3 regions of the Lentzea sp. NPDC059081 genome follow, and region 3 is predicted to be linked to each of the others. Evidence: riboswitches for the same ligand, from Rfam matches in the RefSeq annotation. Region 3 holds a riboswitch; each other region holds the start of a gene.
The links. Region 3 has a riboswitch for thiamine pyrophosphate ahead of ACFWV3_RS33465 (thiamine ABC transporter substrate binding subunit). Riboswitches for the same ligand answer to the same signal wherever they lie in the genome.

Region 1 (4,743 bases), on a different contig from region 3:
CCAGCGCGTGCAACGCCTCCGCCGCCAGCCGCTGGTCCGCCCGGTCCTTCACGGCGATCCCGGTGATCAGCCGCACCTCGTCGAGGTTCGGCGTCACGAGCGTCGCGCGCGGGAAGAGCAAGCCCCGCAACGCGTCCAGCGCCGAGTCGGCCAGCAGCTGGTCGCCGTGCATCGATGCCGACACGGGGTCGACGACGAACGGCGTCCTGCCCGAGCGGCCGATCCCGACGCGGTCCAGCGCCGGCACGACGGCCTCGATGATGGCCGACGACGCCAGCATCCCGGTCTTCGCCGCCTGCAGCCCGATGTCCTCGGCCACCGCGATGACCTGCGCCGCGACCGTGTCCGGCGGGATCTCCGCGACGCCCGTGACGCCCAGCGAGTTCTGCACCGTCACGGCCGTGAGCGCGACACAGCCGTGCACTCCGCACGCGAAGAACGTGCGGAGGTCGGCCTGGATGCCCGCACCACCGCCGGAGTCGCTTCCGGCGATGGTGAGGACCCTGGGTGGTGCCGTGGTCACGAAGTCTCCACGACCGGGAGGTAGACCTTGTTGCCCGTGCCGGCGAACTCGTCGGACTTCTCCGCCATGCCCGCCTCGATCGCCTCCACAGTGGACAGTCCGCGTTCCTCGGCGTAGCGCCGCACGTCCTGCGTGATCTTCATGGAGCAGAACTTCGGCCCGCACATCGAGCAGAAGTGCGCCGTCTTCGCCGGTTCCGCAGGGAGCGTCTCGTCGTGGAACGAGCGCGCGGTGTCCGGGTCGAGCGACAGGTTGAACTGGTCCTCCCAGCGGAACTCGAAGCGCGCCTTCGACAGCGCGTCGTCCCAGTCCTGGGCGCCGGGGTGGCCCTTGGCGAGGTCCGCGGAGTGGGCAGCGATCTTGTACGTGATCACGCCGGTCTTCACGTCGTCGCGGTTCGGCAGGCCGAGGTGCTCCTTCGGCGTGACGTAGCAGAGCATCGCGGTGCCCAGCCAGCCGATCTGGGCCGCGCCGATCGCGGACGTGATGTGGTCGTAGGCCGGTGCGATGTCCGTGGCCAGCGGGCCGAGGGTGTAGAACGGCGCCTCGCCGCACCACTCCTCTTCGAGCCGGACGTTCTCGGCGATCTTGTGCATCGGCACGTGGCCGGGGCCCTCGATCATCACCTGGACGTCCTTCGCCCGCGCGATGTGCGTGAGCTCGCCCAGGGTCTTCAGCTCCGCGAACTGCGCCTCGTCGTTGGCGTCCGCGATGGAACCCGGCCGCAGCCCGTCGCCCAGCGAAAACGTCACGTCGTAGGTGCGCAGGATGTCGCAGAGCTCCTCGAAGTGCGTGTAGAGGAAGCTCTCCTGATGGTGCGCGAGGCACCACGCGGCCATGATCGACCCGCCGCGCGAGACGATGCCCGTGACGCGCTTCGCGGTGAGCGGCACGTACCGCAGCAGCACGCCCGCGTGCACGGTCATGTAGTCGACGCCCTGCTCGCACTGCTCGATCACGGTGTCGCGGTAGACCTCCCACGACAACGCCGCCGGGTCGCCGTTGACCTTCTCCAGCGCCTGGTAGATCGGCACGGTGCCGACCGGCACGGGGGAGTTGCGCAGGAGCCACTCGCGCGTCTCGTGGATCCGCTTGCCGGTGGACAGGTCCATGATCGTGTCGGCACCCCAGCGGGTCGCCCACACCATCTTGTCCACCTCGTCCTCGATCGACGACGACACGGCGGAGTTGCCGATGTTGGCGTTGATCTTCACGAGGAACTTCTTGCCGATGATCATCGGCTCGGCCTCGGGGTGCTTGCGGTTCAACGGGATGACCGCGCGCCCGATGGCCACCTCCTCGCGGACGAACTCCGCGTCGAGGTTCTCCCGCGTCGCGATGTAGCGCATCTCCGGGGTGATGACCCCTGCCTTCGCGTACGCGAGCTGGCTGACAGCTCCGTTGATCGGTTCCCGTGCGGCGACCCACCCCGCGCGCAGCGGAGCCAGTCCACTGTGGACGTCGATGGTCGCGTTCTCGTCGGTATACGGACCGGAAGTGTCGTACAGATCGACATGCTCGCCGTTGGTCAGTTCCACCCTGCGGAAAGGCACACCCTCGCGGTAGACCTTGCGAGAGCCCGAGATCGGGCCGGTGGTCACACTGGGCTTGACCGAACGGTCGTCAAGTGCCGTCACGACATTCCTCCCTACGCCGGCATTACCCGGTCAGGTTCAGGCGGTCGGTGACACCGGCACTACTGCCAGTCACCCTCTCAGCCCGCTCAGGCGCGAGCTCCCGCGTTCTTGTTGAGTTGTCGAGAACCGACCATAGTCAGCGCGCGCCACAGCTGCCAAGGGCACGGTTTGGCCCTAATCTTCTCCCGTGGCGGATCATCAGCCGTTCCCGCCCGGCGCGCGTCGCGGTCAACGTCCCGCCGTGGTCTCGGCATGCCCTTCGTGCGGTGAGCTGGCAGGACGCGGCTACCCCGACTGCGGCTTCTGCGCCGAGCTGCTCGACCAGTTCTGGCTCGCCGACTGGGAGGCGCTGCGGATGTCGTCGCAGCTCGCCGACCGCGAGCTGGCCGAGCTGGTGACCTCCGCCGACGTCGGCCAGTACCCGTGGACGTGCGTGGACTGGGCGATGACGCTGCTGGCGTGCTCACGCTGCGGCGCCGAGCTCGGCACCGGGCCCGTCGAGTGCGTGCGGTGCGCGGTGACGGAGGAGCGCCGGTGGCACTGGGACCACTCGGCGCACCCGCACACGATGAGCGCGAACGAGCACCTGCTCCGCGTCGCCCGCGCCGCTCTCCGCGCACCCCACCGGCGCCGTCCGGCCGTGGTGCAGGCCTGGCAGCTGGTGCTGCCGTTCCTGATCGCCGGCGAGGTGATCGAGCTCGGCCGCCTGGACCGGATCCGCGCGCACGTGCTGGCAGGCGGCTACGAGACGTTGGCCGCCTGCCACACCCTGGCCGAGCTGGCCGGGCTGCCCGAGCTGTTCTGGCGCCGGGGCGACCCGATCTCAACGCGGGTCGAGTACCAGCCTGACTCCGAGCGCCAGCAGCACGCCGCCCGACAGCTTCTCGAGAGCAGGACGGACCCGCGGCCGGCTCAGCCAGCCGCGGATGGTGTGCAGGATCGAGACGATGACCAGGTACCAGACGGTGTCGATGACGACCCAGCCGACGGCGAGGAAGAGCAGAACCCCCTGGCCGGCCTCCCCGGCAGGCACGAACTGCGGTAGGAACGAGATCGCGAAGACGCCGAGCTTCGGGTTGGCCAGGTTCACGACCAGCCCGCTGCGGAACGCGTGGCTCGCGGGCGGCGGTTCCGCGTCCGGCAGGCTCTTGCTGATCAACGCCTTGACGCCGAGGTAGATCAGGAAGGCCGCGCCGGCGATCCGCAGTCCGTGGTAGGCGATCTCGGACGCCGTGAGCAGCACGGACAGGCCCAGTGCGGCCGCGACCGCCCAGCAGGCGACGCCGACCTCCATGCCGAACACCGTCGCCAGCGCGGCTTTCCGCCCGTGCACCGACTGTCGCAGGACCATGGCCGTGCCGGGTCCTGGCGACAGTGCGATGAGGAACGAGGCCGCGACGAAGGCGACGATGTTTTCGAGTGGCATGCCTTTGATGGTCGCTCCGGCCGCAATTGCTTTTCCTGGAAGCGGCGGGTTGACCTGGAGCGCGCTCCAGGATGTTCGGTGGTCGGCATGACCTTGGAACTGGGGAAGTTGGGTTTCGGCACGTGGGCCATGGGTGGTCCGTTCTCGGGCCCGGACGGCCTGCCGGTCGGCTGGGGACCGGCCGACGACGTGGAGTCGGTGAAGGCGCTGCAGCGGGCGGTCGAGCTGGGCGTGACGTTGTTCGACACGGCCGACGTCTACGGCTGCGGGCACGCGGAGACGGTGGTGGGGCAAGCGCTTGCGACCGTGCGTGACCAGGTGGTGATCGCCACGAAGTGGGGGTGCGGGTTCGACGCTTCGGCACGCCGGATGACCGGCAACGAGGGGTCGGTCGCGTACCTGCGCCGCGCCGTCGAGGGGTCGTTGCGGCGGCTCGGGACCGACCGGATCGACCTGTACCAGCTGCACGTGGGCGATCTGTCGTTCGAGGAGGCGGCGCTGCTGCGGGACGAGTGCGAGGTGCTGGTCGCCGAGGGCAAGATCCGCGCCTACGGGTGGAGCACGGACGACGTCGAGCGGGCGCGGTTCTTCTGCGCGGGCGAGCACGGGATCGCGGCGCAGGCGGACATCAACCTGCTGTTCGACAACCCGCAGATGTACGCGGGGGAGTTCGCGGTGCTGTGCCGCCGCCCGCTCGCGATGGGCCTGCTGGCGCGGGAGACGTTCGTCGAACTGCCGGCCGACGACGTGCGCGTCACGAACCCGGACTGGCTGCGGTTCTTCGTCGACGGGAAGCCGTCACCGTCGTACTTCGCGGCGCGGGAGGCCGTGCGGGACGTGCTGACGTCCGGCGGCCGCACGCTGGTGCAGGGCGCGCTGGCGTGGTTCTGGGCGCGTTCTCCCCGGCTGGTGCCGATCCCCGGTGTCCGGACGGTCGCCCAGGTCGAGGAGAACGCGGGTGCGCTGGCGTTCGGCCCGCTGTCGGCGGACGAGCTGGCGCAGGTGGAGTCGGTGCTGCGTTAGTCCTCTTCGTCGTCGCCGAAGTTCGCGGGGTCGGCCGGGTCCCAGTCGAGGTCCGGCCGGTTCCAGTCGTTGTCGCGCAGCATCCGCTTCGACTCCTTCTTGTACCGGCCGACGAGGCGGTCGAGGTACGTGAA
Region 2 (4,743 bases), on a different contig from region 3:
TTGTCAATCATCCCCCAACGTGTGAGTACCCACGGTAGCGACCTCAGAGACCCGGCGAAGACGCTTGGGCCCAAAAGCGCTGCGGAATTCGTCCGGCCAAGCGCGCCAGACGTCCGCCCTCGACCGCACAACGCATGGCGGCGCCCATGCGTTCCGGGTCCTGAGCCCTGGTGACGGCCGTCGCCAGCAGCACGGCCGAGCAGCCGAGCTCCATCGCCAGCGCCGCGTCCGACGCCGTGCCGATGCCCGCGTCGAGAACTACTGGAACAGCCGCCCTGGAAGTGATCAGCTCGATGTTGTGCGGGTTGCGGATGCCGAGGCCGGTGCCGATGGGCGAGCCCAGCGGCATGACGGTGGCGCAGCCGACGTCCTCCAGCTTGCGCGCCAGCACCGGGTCGTCGTTCGTGTACGGCAGGACGACGAAACCGTCGCCCACCAGCCGTTCGGCCGCGTCGAGCAGCTCGACCGGGTCCGGCAGCAGGGTCTCCTCGTCGTGGACGACCTCGAGCTTGACCCAGTTCGTCTCCAGCGCCTCGCGGGCGAGCTGCGCGGTCAGCACGGCCTCGGCGGACGTGCGGCAGCCGGCGGTGTTCGGCAGCACGTCGATTCCCAGTCGCCGCAACAATTCCAGCACGCCGGTCCGGCCCGCCGCGTCGACCCGGCGCATCGCCACGGTCGTCAGCTCGGTCCCGGACGCGACCAGCGCCCGTTCCAGCACGGAGAGGTTGGCGGCACCGCCGGTGCCGGTGATGAGCCTCGACCGGAACTCCCGGCCGGCGATGATCAACGGGTCGTCCACGTCAGCCTCCCTGGACCGCGGTCAGCACCTCGACCACGCCGCCGTCCGGCACGATCGTCTTCTCCCACAACGCCCTCGGCACCACGGCACCGTCGAGCGCGACGGCCACGCCCTTCTCGGGAGCGCCCACGAGCGACACCACCGCGGCCACCGACGTGCCGTCGGCCAAGTCGCGCGCGGTGCCGTTGACCTGTGCTTTCACGAGCTTCCTCCCTGCAGCAGCCCGACGACGTGACGAGCGGTGTGCGGTGCCAGCAGCAGTCCGTTGCGGTGGTGGCCGGTCGCCGCGATGACGCCGGGTTCGAGCCAGCGCACGACGGGCACGTTGTCGGGACTGCCCGCGCGGAACCCCACGGCGGCTTCGGTCAGCGCGTACTCGGCGATGCCCGGCAGCACGGTTTCCGCGTCCCGCAACAGATCCCGCACGCCCGCGACCGACACGTCGGTGTCGAACCCCGCCTCGTACTGGGTGGCGCCGACGACCAGACCGTCCTTGCGCGGCACCAGGTACACGGACCGCCCGGACACCGACCCGCGGATCGTCCTCGTCGGCGGCGGCAACGCGCCCGGCCGCCACGACAGCCGCAGGATCTCGCCCTTCACCGGCCGGACCACGTCCCGCAGCGCCGGGTGCAGCGACCCGCTCCACGCCCCCGCGGCGATCACCACGACCCGTCCGTCCACAGTGGAGTCGAACGTCACACCCGCGTCGACACAAGCCTTGCGCAGAGCGAAAAGCAGCTCGCGGTTGTCGACAGCGAGATCACCCCGCACGAGCATCCCGCCGCGCACCGCCGGCCCGAGCGAGGGTTCGAGTTGTCGGATCGCTCGATTGTTCAACAATTCTACCTCCGAATTGTTGAACAATCCGACGATCCTACGCAGGTCGGCGAGGTCACCGGGCGACGTCCCGATCGTGATCGTCCCCTGGTCGAACAGCTCGACCCCGAGGTCGGCCGCGAACTCCGGCCACAGAGCCAGGGCCTCGACCCCTTGCGACGTAACGGTTTCCTCGCCGTGCCACGCCTCGGCGACAGGAGCGAGCATCCCACCGGCGACCCGCGACCCGGCGTGCGGCGACCCGAGATCGCTGACGGACACCGAGAACCCGGCCCGCGCCGCGAACCAAGCGACGGACAGACCGATGACACCGCCACCGACGACGGCCACTTCCACACTGCTCAAGGCATTCACGCTCCCTGCGCCGGCATGACCCGGATCAGGTTCGACGGTCGGAGCGAACCACGCTCCCTCTCAGCCCGGTGTTCTCCAGGCTCCCGTGCGGACCGACTTCAACATAACGGTTAACGTGCGTGCGTGCCAGGACTCGACGGAAACCTGATCAGGCAACGACTCGCCGACGCGACGCTCTACCTCTGCACCCCGAACCGGCCCGACCTGGCCGAGTTCGCGGACGCGGTCCTCGCGGGCGGCGTCGACGTCATCCAGCTGCGGGACAAGTCACTCGAGGCGAAGCAGGAGATCGAGGCGATCGAGGTCCTCGCCGAGGCCACCGAACGCCACGCGAAGCTGCTCGCCGTCAACGACCGCGCCGACATCGCCCACGCCGTGGGAGCCGACGTGCTGCATCTCGGCCAGGACGACCTCCCCGTCCCGCTCGCCCGCGGGATCATCGGCGACGAGATGGCGATCGGCCGCTCCACGCACGACGTCGACCAGATGCGCGCGGCGGCCGACGAACCCGGCGTCGACTACTTCTGCACGGGCCCGTGCTGGCCGACCCCGACGAAGCCCGGCCGTCCCGCACCTGGACTCGACCTCGTCCGAGCCACGAAGTCCACACGCCCGTGGTTCGCGATCGGCGGCATCGACCTGAAGAACCTCCGCGAGGTCAAGGAAGCCGGCGCCACCCGAGTGGTCGTCGTCCGCGCCATCACCGACGCCGAGGACCCGCGCACCGCCGCCGAGTCGTTCAAACTCGAACTTGATAGTTGAAACTTGAACTAATCGGCGTACGCTCGACGACGTGAGCGCACCAGTGCTGTACCTGAGCCACGGGGCACCCCCGCTGGCCGATGACGAGACGTGGACCAGAGAGCTCAAGGACTGGTCCGCCACCCTGCCGCGCCCGGAGGCCGTCCTCATGGTCTCCGCGCACTGGGAGGAGGCGCCGACCACCATCGGCGCGACCACGACCGTGCCGCTGGTCTACGACTTCTGGGGCTTCCCGCAGCGCTACTACCAGGTCACCTACGCGGCGCCGGGCGCACCGGGGCTGGCCGAGGACGTGCGCAAGCTCCTCGGCGGCCACGTCGAGCAGGACGAGGGGCGCGGTCTCGACCACGGCGCCTACGTGCCGCTGAAGGAGATGTTCCCGAACGAGGACGTGCCGGTGCTGCAGATGTCGCTGCCCACGCTCGACCCGCGCAAGCTGCACGAGGTCGGCCGCAAGCTCGCGCCGTTGCGGGACAAGAACGTCCTGATCGTCGGCAGCGGTTTCATGACCCACAACCTGAGCTGCGTGAACTTCCCCGCCGGACCGGACTACGAGCCGCCGTCGTGGTCTAGGGAGTTCGACGACTGGGCCCACCAGCAGCTGGCGAACGGCGACGTCGACGCGTTGCTCGACTTCCAGCAGAAGGCCCCCGCGGCCGGCATCGCGCACCCGCGGACCGAGCACTTCGCCCCGCTGTTCGTGGCGCTGGGTGCCGCGAGCGACGAGAAGGCGCAGACCAGCGTCGACGGCTTCTGGTACGGCCTGTCGAAGCGGTCCGTGCAGTTCAGCTAGCCACGCCTTCGAGGAACAGGGTGGCGAACCGGCGGGCGGCGGCCGTCGTCGACAGACGCACGCCGCTGCTCGCCATGAGCAGCAACACCAGGTCGTCCACGGTGAAGTCCGCCCGCAGCCGGCCGGTCTCCCGAGCCCGCCGCACGAGTTCCGCGAGCTGACGGAACGCCGTGGCGCGCACGGTCGCGAAGTCGATCGCCCTGGGGAACGCGCTCGTGAACGCCGCCGCGAACCCCCGGTTCAGCACGTGGACGACGCAGACCTCCTCGACGGTCCGGCGGAACCCCTCCCACGGGTCGGGGTGCGCGAGTCCCGCCGCGACCGCCGCCGAGCAGGCGTGCATCTGCTCCGAGAACACCTCCACCACCAACGCCTCCTTGGTGGGGAACCGCCGGTAGAGAGTCGCCGGACCCACTCCGGCACGACGCGCGATCTCTCTCATCGACACGTCGAGTCCGTCCGCGGCGAAGGTCTCCCGTGCCGTCTCCAGGATCCGGTCGCGGTTGTCGCGGGCGTCCGAACGCAGGTTGTGAGTCATCTCCGCCGTCACCGTCTCAGTTTGGACTAAGCGGACGCCCTGTTCCACTAACTTCGCCGCCATGCGAGCCCTCCAGTACCTCGACCACGGCCCCGCCGACCTGCTGAAGGTCGCCGACGCCCCGGAACCGCACGCGGGCAGGAACCAGATCCGGATCGCCGTGCGCACGTCGGGCGTGACCCCGGCCGACACCGCGCTGCGCTCAGGACGGCTCGGGCGGCGCGTTCCCCTCCCGCACGTGCCGGGCGTGGACGCGGCGGGTGTCGTCGACGAGATCGGCGAAGGCGTGACCGACGTCCGGAAAGGCGACGAGGTCTTCGGCATCGTGGACCTGGGGAAGCTCGGCGGCGCCAACGCCGACCACGCCGTGCTGGCCGCGTGGGCACCCAAGCCGGCCGCCCTGAGCTGGGAACAGGCCGGCGGCGCCGCGGCGAACACCGAGACCGCCACGAGGGCGTTGGACCTGCTCGGCCTCAACGACGGGACGACGTTGCTCATCGCCGGAGCGGCGGGCGGTGTCGGCACGCTCGCGGTCCAGCTGGCCGTCGCGCGGGGCGTGAGGGTGATCGGCACCGCCGGCCCGGCGACCCAGGACTTCGTGGCGAGCCTCGGCGCCACCCCGGTCGTCTACGGAGAGGGCCTGACGGAACGGGTGGG
Region 3 (4,743 bases):
GGTGGAGTTCCGCTTCAACGTCTGACCAGCGCTGGTGCCGGGTCCGCGACCCGGCACCAGACGTATTGACGTAATGATTGCGTCAATCTGTCTCGACAGCCGATGCGGCGAGCCCAGCGCGATCTGAGGGATCTGGTCACGGCGGGCGTTCTGAAGCCGGTCGGTCAGACTCGTGCCCGGTTCTACGTCGCCGGCCCGGCTTTTCCGGAGGCGGCTCTGGAAGCGGCTCGGACGCCGCTGACGCTGGTCGACCCCTACAAGCGCCGGTAGATCTCCAGCCAAGCAGGGGCCTTCGTCGTTTTTGTCGCTGATGTGGCGCTTCGGCGGTCACTGCGCGCGCTCACGAGGGCACGCCGCGCAACCGTTTGCACCAATGGAGCAGAGGCGACGAAAGCATTGGGCTCCAATGATTTCCTGAATCTCGGCATCTTGAGCGGATGAGGTTTGTACCGACCTTCGTGGGGTACCTCCAGTACAGGATTCCCCACCTGGAGGTTGGAATGATCGTCCTCGGTCTGATTCTGCTCGTCGTCGGATGGCTGGCCGGTATCAGCATCCTGACGACGCTGGGCGTGGTGCTCCTGGTGATCGGCGCGATCCTCGCCGTCCTGGGTGCGGTGGGCAAGCCGGTCGGCGGGCGCGCGCACTACTTCTGATCGACCGGCACCTCAGCTCTGAACCCGAAAGGGGGAGCCTCCACAGTGGAGGCTCCCCCTTTCGCTTGTGTCGCAACGCTCACAAGCTGTTCTTGGTGCGGGCGGCGACGGCGAACACGCCGGCGGCGACGGCGAGCATGGCCAGAGCAGCGACAACGGCAACGATGACATCAGCAGACATGACTTGAAAAACTCCCCTTGAAGCGATCTCCCGACTACTTGACGCTCGGGTACCCACAAAAGTTGCCTCGGGTAACGTTTTCGGGGTGAAACTCCGTGCTGTGGAAGCGCGAGTGCTCTCCGTAGCACCGTGGTTGCTCGCGTTGTCGGTGGTCGGGCACCTGTTCATGGTCGCCTTCCAGACGAAGATGACCATGATCGACCTGCTGGTCTACCGCAACGGGTCGCCGCACCTGTTCTCCGGCGACCTCTACGAGTGGCGGCTGGACCAGTACGCGGACGTGTTCCCGCTACCGTTCACGTATCCGCCGTTCGCAGCAGCGATCTTCACGCCGATGAGCTGGATCCCGTGGGAGGCGTCGCGGTGGGTCTGGCAGATCATCTGCCTGGCGTGCCTGTACTTCATCGTGCGCACCAGCCTCAAGCTGCTGAAGCTGGACGACCCGCGCCGCGCGATGTTCTGGACCGCGCTGGTGCTGTGGATCGAGCCGGTGCGCACCACGCTCAACTACGGCCAGATCAACCTCGTGCTGTGCGCGATCCTGATCGGCACGCTGGCGAGCGCGCGCAACTGGGTCGGCGGCGCCGGGGTCGGGTTCACGGCCGGCATCAAGCTCACGCCCGCGATCTCCGGGCTGTTCTTCCTGATCCAGCGGCGGTGGATGGCCGCCGTGTGGTCGTTCGTCGCTTTTGTCGTGGTCTATGGCATCGGATGGGCGATCTCGCCGTCCCAGTCGGACAAGTTCTGGTTCCAGCTGCTCGGGGACGCCAGCCGGGTCGGGCCCGTCGGCAGCGCGATCAACCAGTCGATGCGCGGTGCGTTGAGCCGGACGGTCGGCTACGACGTCAAGACCGGGCCGATCTACCTCGTCGCCGTGCTCGTGGCCGCGGCGCTGACGTGGTTCGCCGTGAGCAAGACCAAGGACGTGCTGGCGCTGATCATCAGCGTCCAGATGCTCGGCCTGCTGGTCTCGCCGATCTCGTGGAGCCACCACTGGGTGTGGATGGTGCCCGCCCTGCTGTGGTTGGTCTACGAGGGCGGACACCTCCTCTGCAAGATCACCGCCGGTCTGTGGGTGGTGCTGACCGGCGGCTACCTGATCTCGTTCCTGCTGCTGGCCCAGCCGAACATCTGGGACTTCCCGCGGCCGTGGGTCTTCGTCGTCCTTGGCTGGGGCTATCCGGCGGCGGGCCTGCTCACGCTGGTCGCGATCGGCCTGGCAACCCGGCGCCAGCAGGGCGACCTGCTGCCCCGCGACGAGGAAGCCGCCGACGGCGAAACCAGCCGAGTCGCCGGCTGAGGCTGGTCGCCAGGAGTCGCGGGCCGCGGTCCAGCTGAGCAGGCCGGTCTGCAACGCCTCCCAGCCCTTCGACACGAGCGGCAGGTAGGTGGCGCGGTCGAGCACGCCCGAGCCTTCAGGCTGCGGTACGACCGGAGGAGTGGTCGAGCATCGCCTGGTCGTGGTCCGCCAGGGCGACGCGGGTGAACGACGGCAGCGCACGTCCTGACCGAATCAGGCCAGGGCGTCCAGGACTCCGTCGATCTCCTCGGCGAGCGTCACGTCCAGGGCGGTGATTCCTCCCTTGTAGTGCGTGCTCAGGCGGAATGTCAGTGTCTTGTAACGGATGTCGACGTCCGGGTGGTGGTTGTCGTTCTCGGCGATCTCCGCGACCCGGTTCACGACCATGATCGCCTGCGCGAAGCTCTCCAGCTCCACCGTCCGCACCAGGGACGCGTCCTGGGCGGTCCAGTCGGGCAGTTTCGGCAGCACGTCGTCCAACTGATCGTCGCTCAACAGCTCGGCCATGTCCTGATCGTCCCACCACGTCACGTAAGCTGCGCGTTTGCCACGGGAGTCCGGTGAAGCGCCGGGCTGAGAGGAGGGCTCGCAAGCCCTCGACCGTCCACCTGATCCGGGTCATACCGGCGTAGGGAGAGATTTGACGTGAGAAGGATTTTCGCTGTCCTCGTCGCGGCGGCGACGCTGACCGGGTGCTCGGCCGGGTCGTCGACCGCGCCGCAGTCGCACGAGGTCACGCTGGTGACGCACGACTCGTTCGTGGTCAAGCCCGAGGTGCTGGACGAGTTCCAGAAGTCGAGCGGGATCACCGTGAAGCAGCTCGCGAGCGGGGACGCCGGTGAGCTCACGAACAAGCTGGTGCTCACGAAGTCCAACCCGATCGGCGACATCGCGTTCGGCGTCGACTCGACGTTCGCGTCGCGGGCGCTGAGCGAGGGCGTGTTCGCCGAGTACGCCTCGCCGGAGGCGTCGAAGGGCGCGCAGCGCTACCAGGCGGACACCTCGAACAAGCTGCACGCCGTCGACGTCGGCGACGTGTGCCTGAACATCGACCCGGCCAAGCTCGGCGGCGTCGAGCCGAAGTCGTACGAGGACCTGGTCGACCCGAAGTTCAAGGACAAGCTCGTCGTCGAGAACCCGGCTACCTCGTCGCCCGGTCTCGCGTTCCTGCTCGGCACGGTCGCGAAGTTCGGCGAGAACGGCTGGCAGGACTACTGGACCAAGCTCAAGGCCAACGGCGTCAAGGTCGTGAGCGGCTGGGAAGAGGCCTACAACCAGGAGTTCTCGGCCACCAAGGGCGACCGGCCGATCGTGGTGTCGTACGCGTCGTCGCCGTCCGCGGAGGGCGGCAAGACCAAGGCCGTGCTGGACACCTGCTACCGCCAGGTCGAGTACGCGGGCGTGCTGGCGGGAGCCAAGAACCCCGAGGACGCGAAGAAGGTCCTCGACTTCCTGCTGGGCGAGAAGTTCCAGGCCCAGGTGGCCGAGCAGATGTACGTCTACCCGTCGCGCGAGGGCGTCGCGCTGCCCGAGTCGTGGACCAAGGACGCGCCGCTGCCCACCTCTCCGCAGTCGTTGCCCGCGGACAAGGTGAAGGGCAACCGCGAAGCGTGGGTCGAGCAGTGGCGCAAGCTGGTGCAGGGCTGACGTCCCGCACGGGGTGGTCGGCGGCGTCACTGCTGCCGCTGGCCTTCCTGGGGTTGTTCTTCGCGTGGCCCGTGGTGGCGATCGTGTCGCTCGGGCTGCGCGAAGGCGGCGTCCTGGAGTCGCTCGTCGAGGGCGACACGTGGGAGCTGGTCGGGTTCACGCTCGGGCAGGCACTGGCGTCGACGATCGTGGCCGTCGTCGCCGGGCTGCCCGTGGCGTTCGTCCTGGCACGCTGCCGGTTGCGCGGGCTCGGGGTGGTCAGGGCGGCCGTGATGGTGCCGTTCGTGCTGCCGACCGTGGTGGTGGGCCTGGCTTTCCGGACGTTCTGGCCCGACGGCGGGGTGCTGCCGATCGTGCTGGCCAACGCGTTCTTCAACGTCGCCGTGGTCGCGCGGACCGTCGGCGGGCTGTGGGCGCACACCGATCGACGGGCCGAGGACGCGGCCCGCGCGCTGGGGGCTTCCCGGCCACGGGCGTTCGTGTCCGTCGTGCTGCCCGCGCTGGCACCCGCGATCGGGTCGGCCGCCGCCGTCGTGTTCCTGTTCTGCGCCACCAGTTTCGGTGTCGTGCTGGTGCTCGGCGGGTCGCGGTACCGGACGCTGGAGACCGAGATCTACCTGCGGACGGTCGAGCTGTTCGACCTGTCCGGGGCGGCGGCCCTGTCGCTGCTGCAGTTCGTGGCCGTGCTCGCGGTGCTGGTGCTCGGGGCGTTGGCCCGGCGCCGGCGGGAGACCGCGTTGTCGTTGCGCGGCAGGGAAGAGCTGGCGCGGCGGCCGTCCGGCGGAGAGTGGTACGTCGTGGCCGCCGCGGTCGCCGTCGTGGTGGCGTTGCTGACGCCGGTCATCGGGCTGGTGACGCGTTCGCTGTCCACACGGGACGGTTGGAGCTTCGCCGGGTACGTCGCGTTGAACACCCGCGGCGACCGCGGCACGCTGGCGGTGACCGGGATCGACGCGGCG

Region 1: linked by a shared signal. The riboswitch ahead of thiC (phosphomethylpyrimidine synthase ThiC) and the one ahead of ACFWV3_RS33465 (thiamine ABC transporter substrate binding subunit) in region 3 are both predicted to bind thiamine pyrophosphate.
Region 2: linked by a shared signal. The riboswitch ahead of thiO (glycine oxidase ThiO) and the one ahead of ACFWV3_RS33465 (thiamine ABC transporter substrate binding subunit) in region 3 are both predicted to bind thiamine pyrophosphate.

What each region holds. Positions count from the first base shown of each region.
Region 1 covers NZ_JBHYGW010000017.1:85,262-90,004, forward strand. Annotated here, with positions in the region: gene thiD (bifunctional hydroxymethylpyrimidine kinase/phosphomethylpyrimidine kinase) at 1-523, opposite strand, end outside; gene thiC (phosphomethylpyrimidine synthase ThiC) at 520-2,160, opposite strand; TPP riboswitch at 2,152-2,274, opposite strand; gene ACFWV3_RS30700 (LysE family translocator) at 2,984-3,586, opposite strand; gene ACFWV3_RS30705 (aldo/keto reductase) at 3,674-4,609, shown strand; gene ACFWV3_RS30710 (peptide deformylase) at 4,606-4,743, opposite strand, start outside.
Region 2 covers NZ_JBHYGW010000017.1:79,367-84,109, reverse strand. Annotated here, with positions in the region: gene ACFWV3_RS30675 (thiazole synthase) at 44-799, opposite strand; gene thiS (sulfur carrier protein ThiS) at 801-1,001, opposite strand; gene thiO (glycine oxidase ThiO) at 998-1,975, opposite strand; TPP riboswitch at 1,979-2,090, opposite strand; gene thiE (thiamine phosphate synthase) at 2,117-2,755, shown strand; gene ACFWV3_RS30655 (dioxygenase) at 2,787-3,548, shown strand; gene ACFWV3_RS30650 (TetR/AcrR family transcriptional regulator) at 3,541-4,086, opposite strand; gene ACFWV3_RS30645 (NADP-dependent oxidoreductase) at 4,148-4,743, shown strand, end outside.
Region 3 covers NZ_JBHYGW010000020.1:120,405-125,147, forward strand. Annotated here, with positions in the region: gene ychF (redox-regulated ATPase YchF) at 1-25, shown strand, start outside; gene ACFWV3_RS33450 (DUF6131 family protein) at 501-656, shown strand; gene ACFWV3_RS33455 (mannosyltransferase) at 923-2,137, shown strand; gene ACFWV3_RS33460 (4a-hydroxytetrahydrobiopterin dehydratase) at 2,351-2,644, opposite strand; TPP riboswitch at 2,677-2,789, shown strand; gene ACFWV3_RS33465 (thiamine ABC transporter substrate binding subunit) at 2,783-3,784, shown strand; gene ACFWV3_RS33470 (ABC transporter permease) at 3,760-4,743, shown strand, end outside.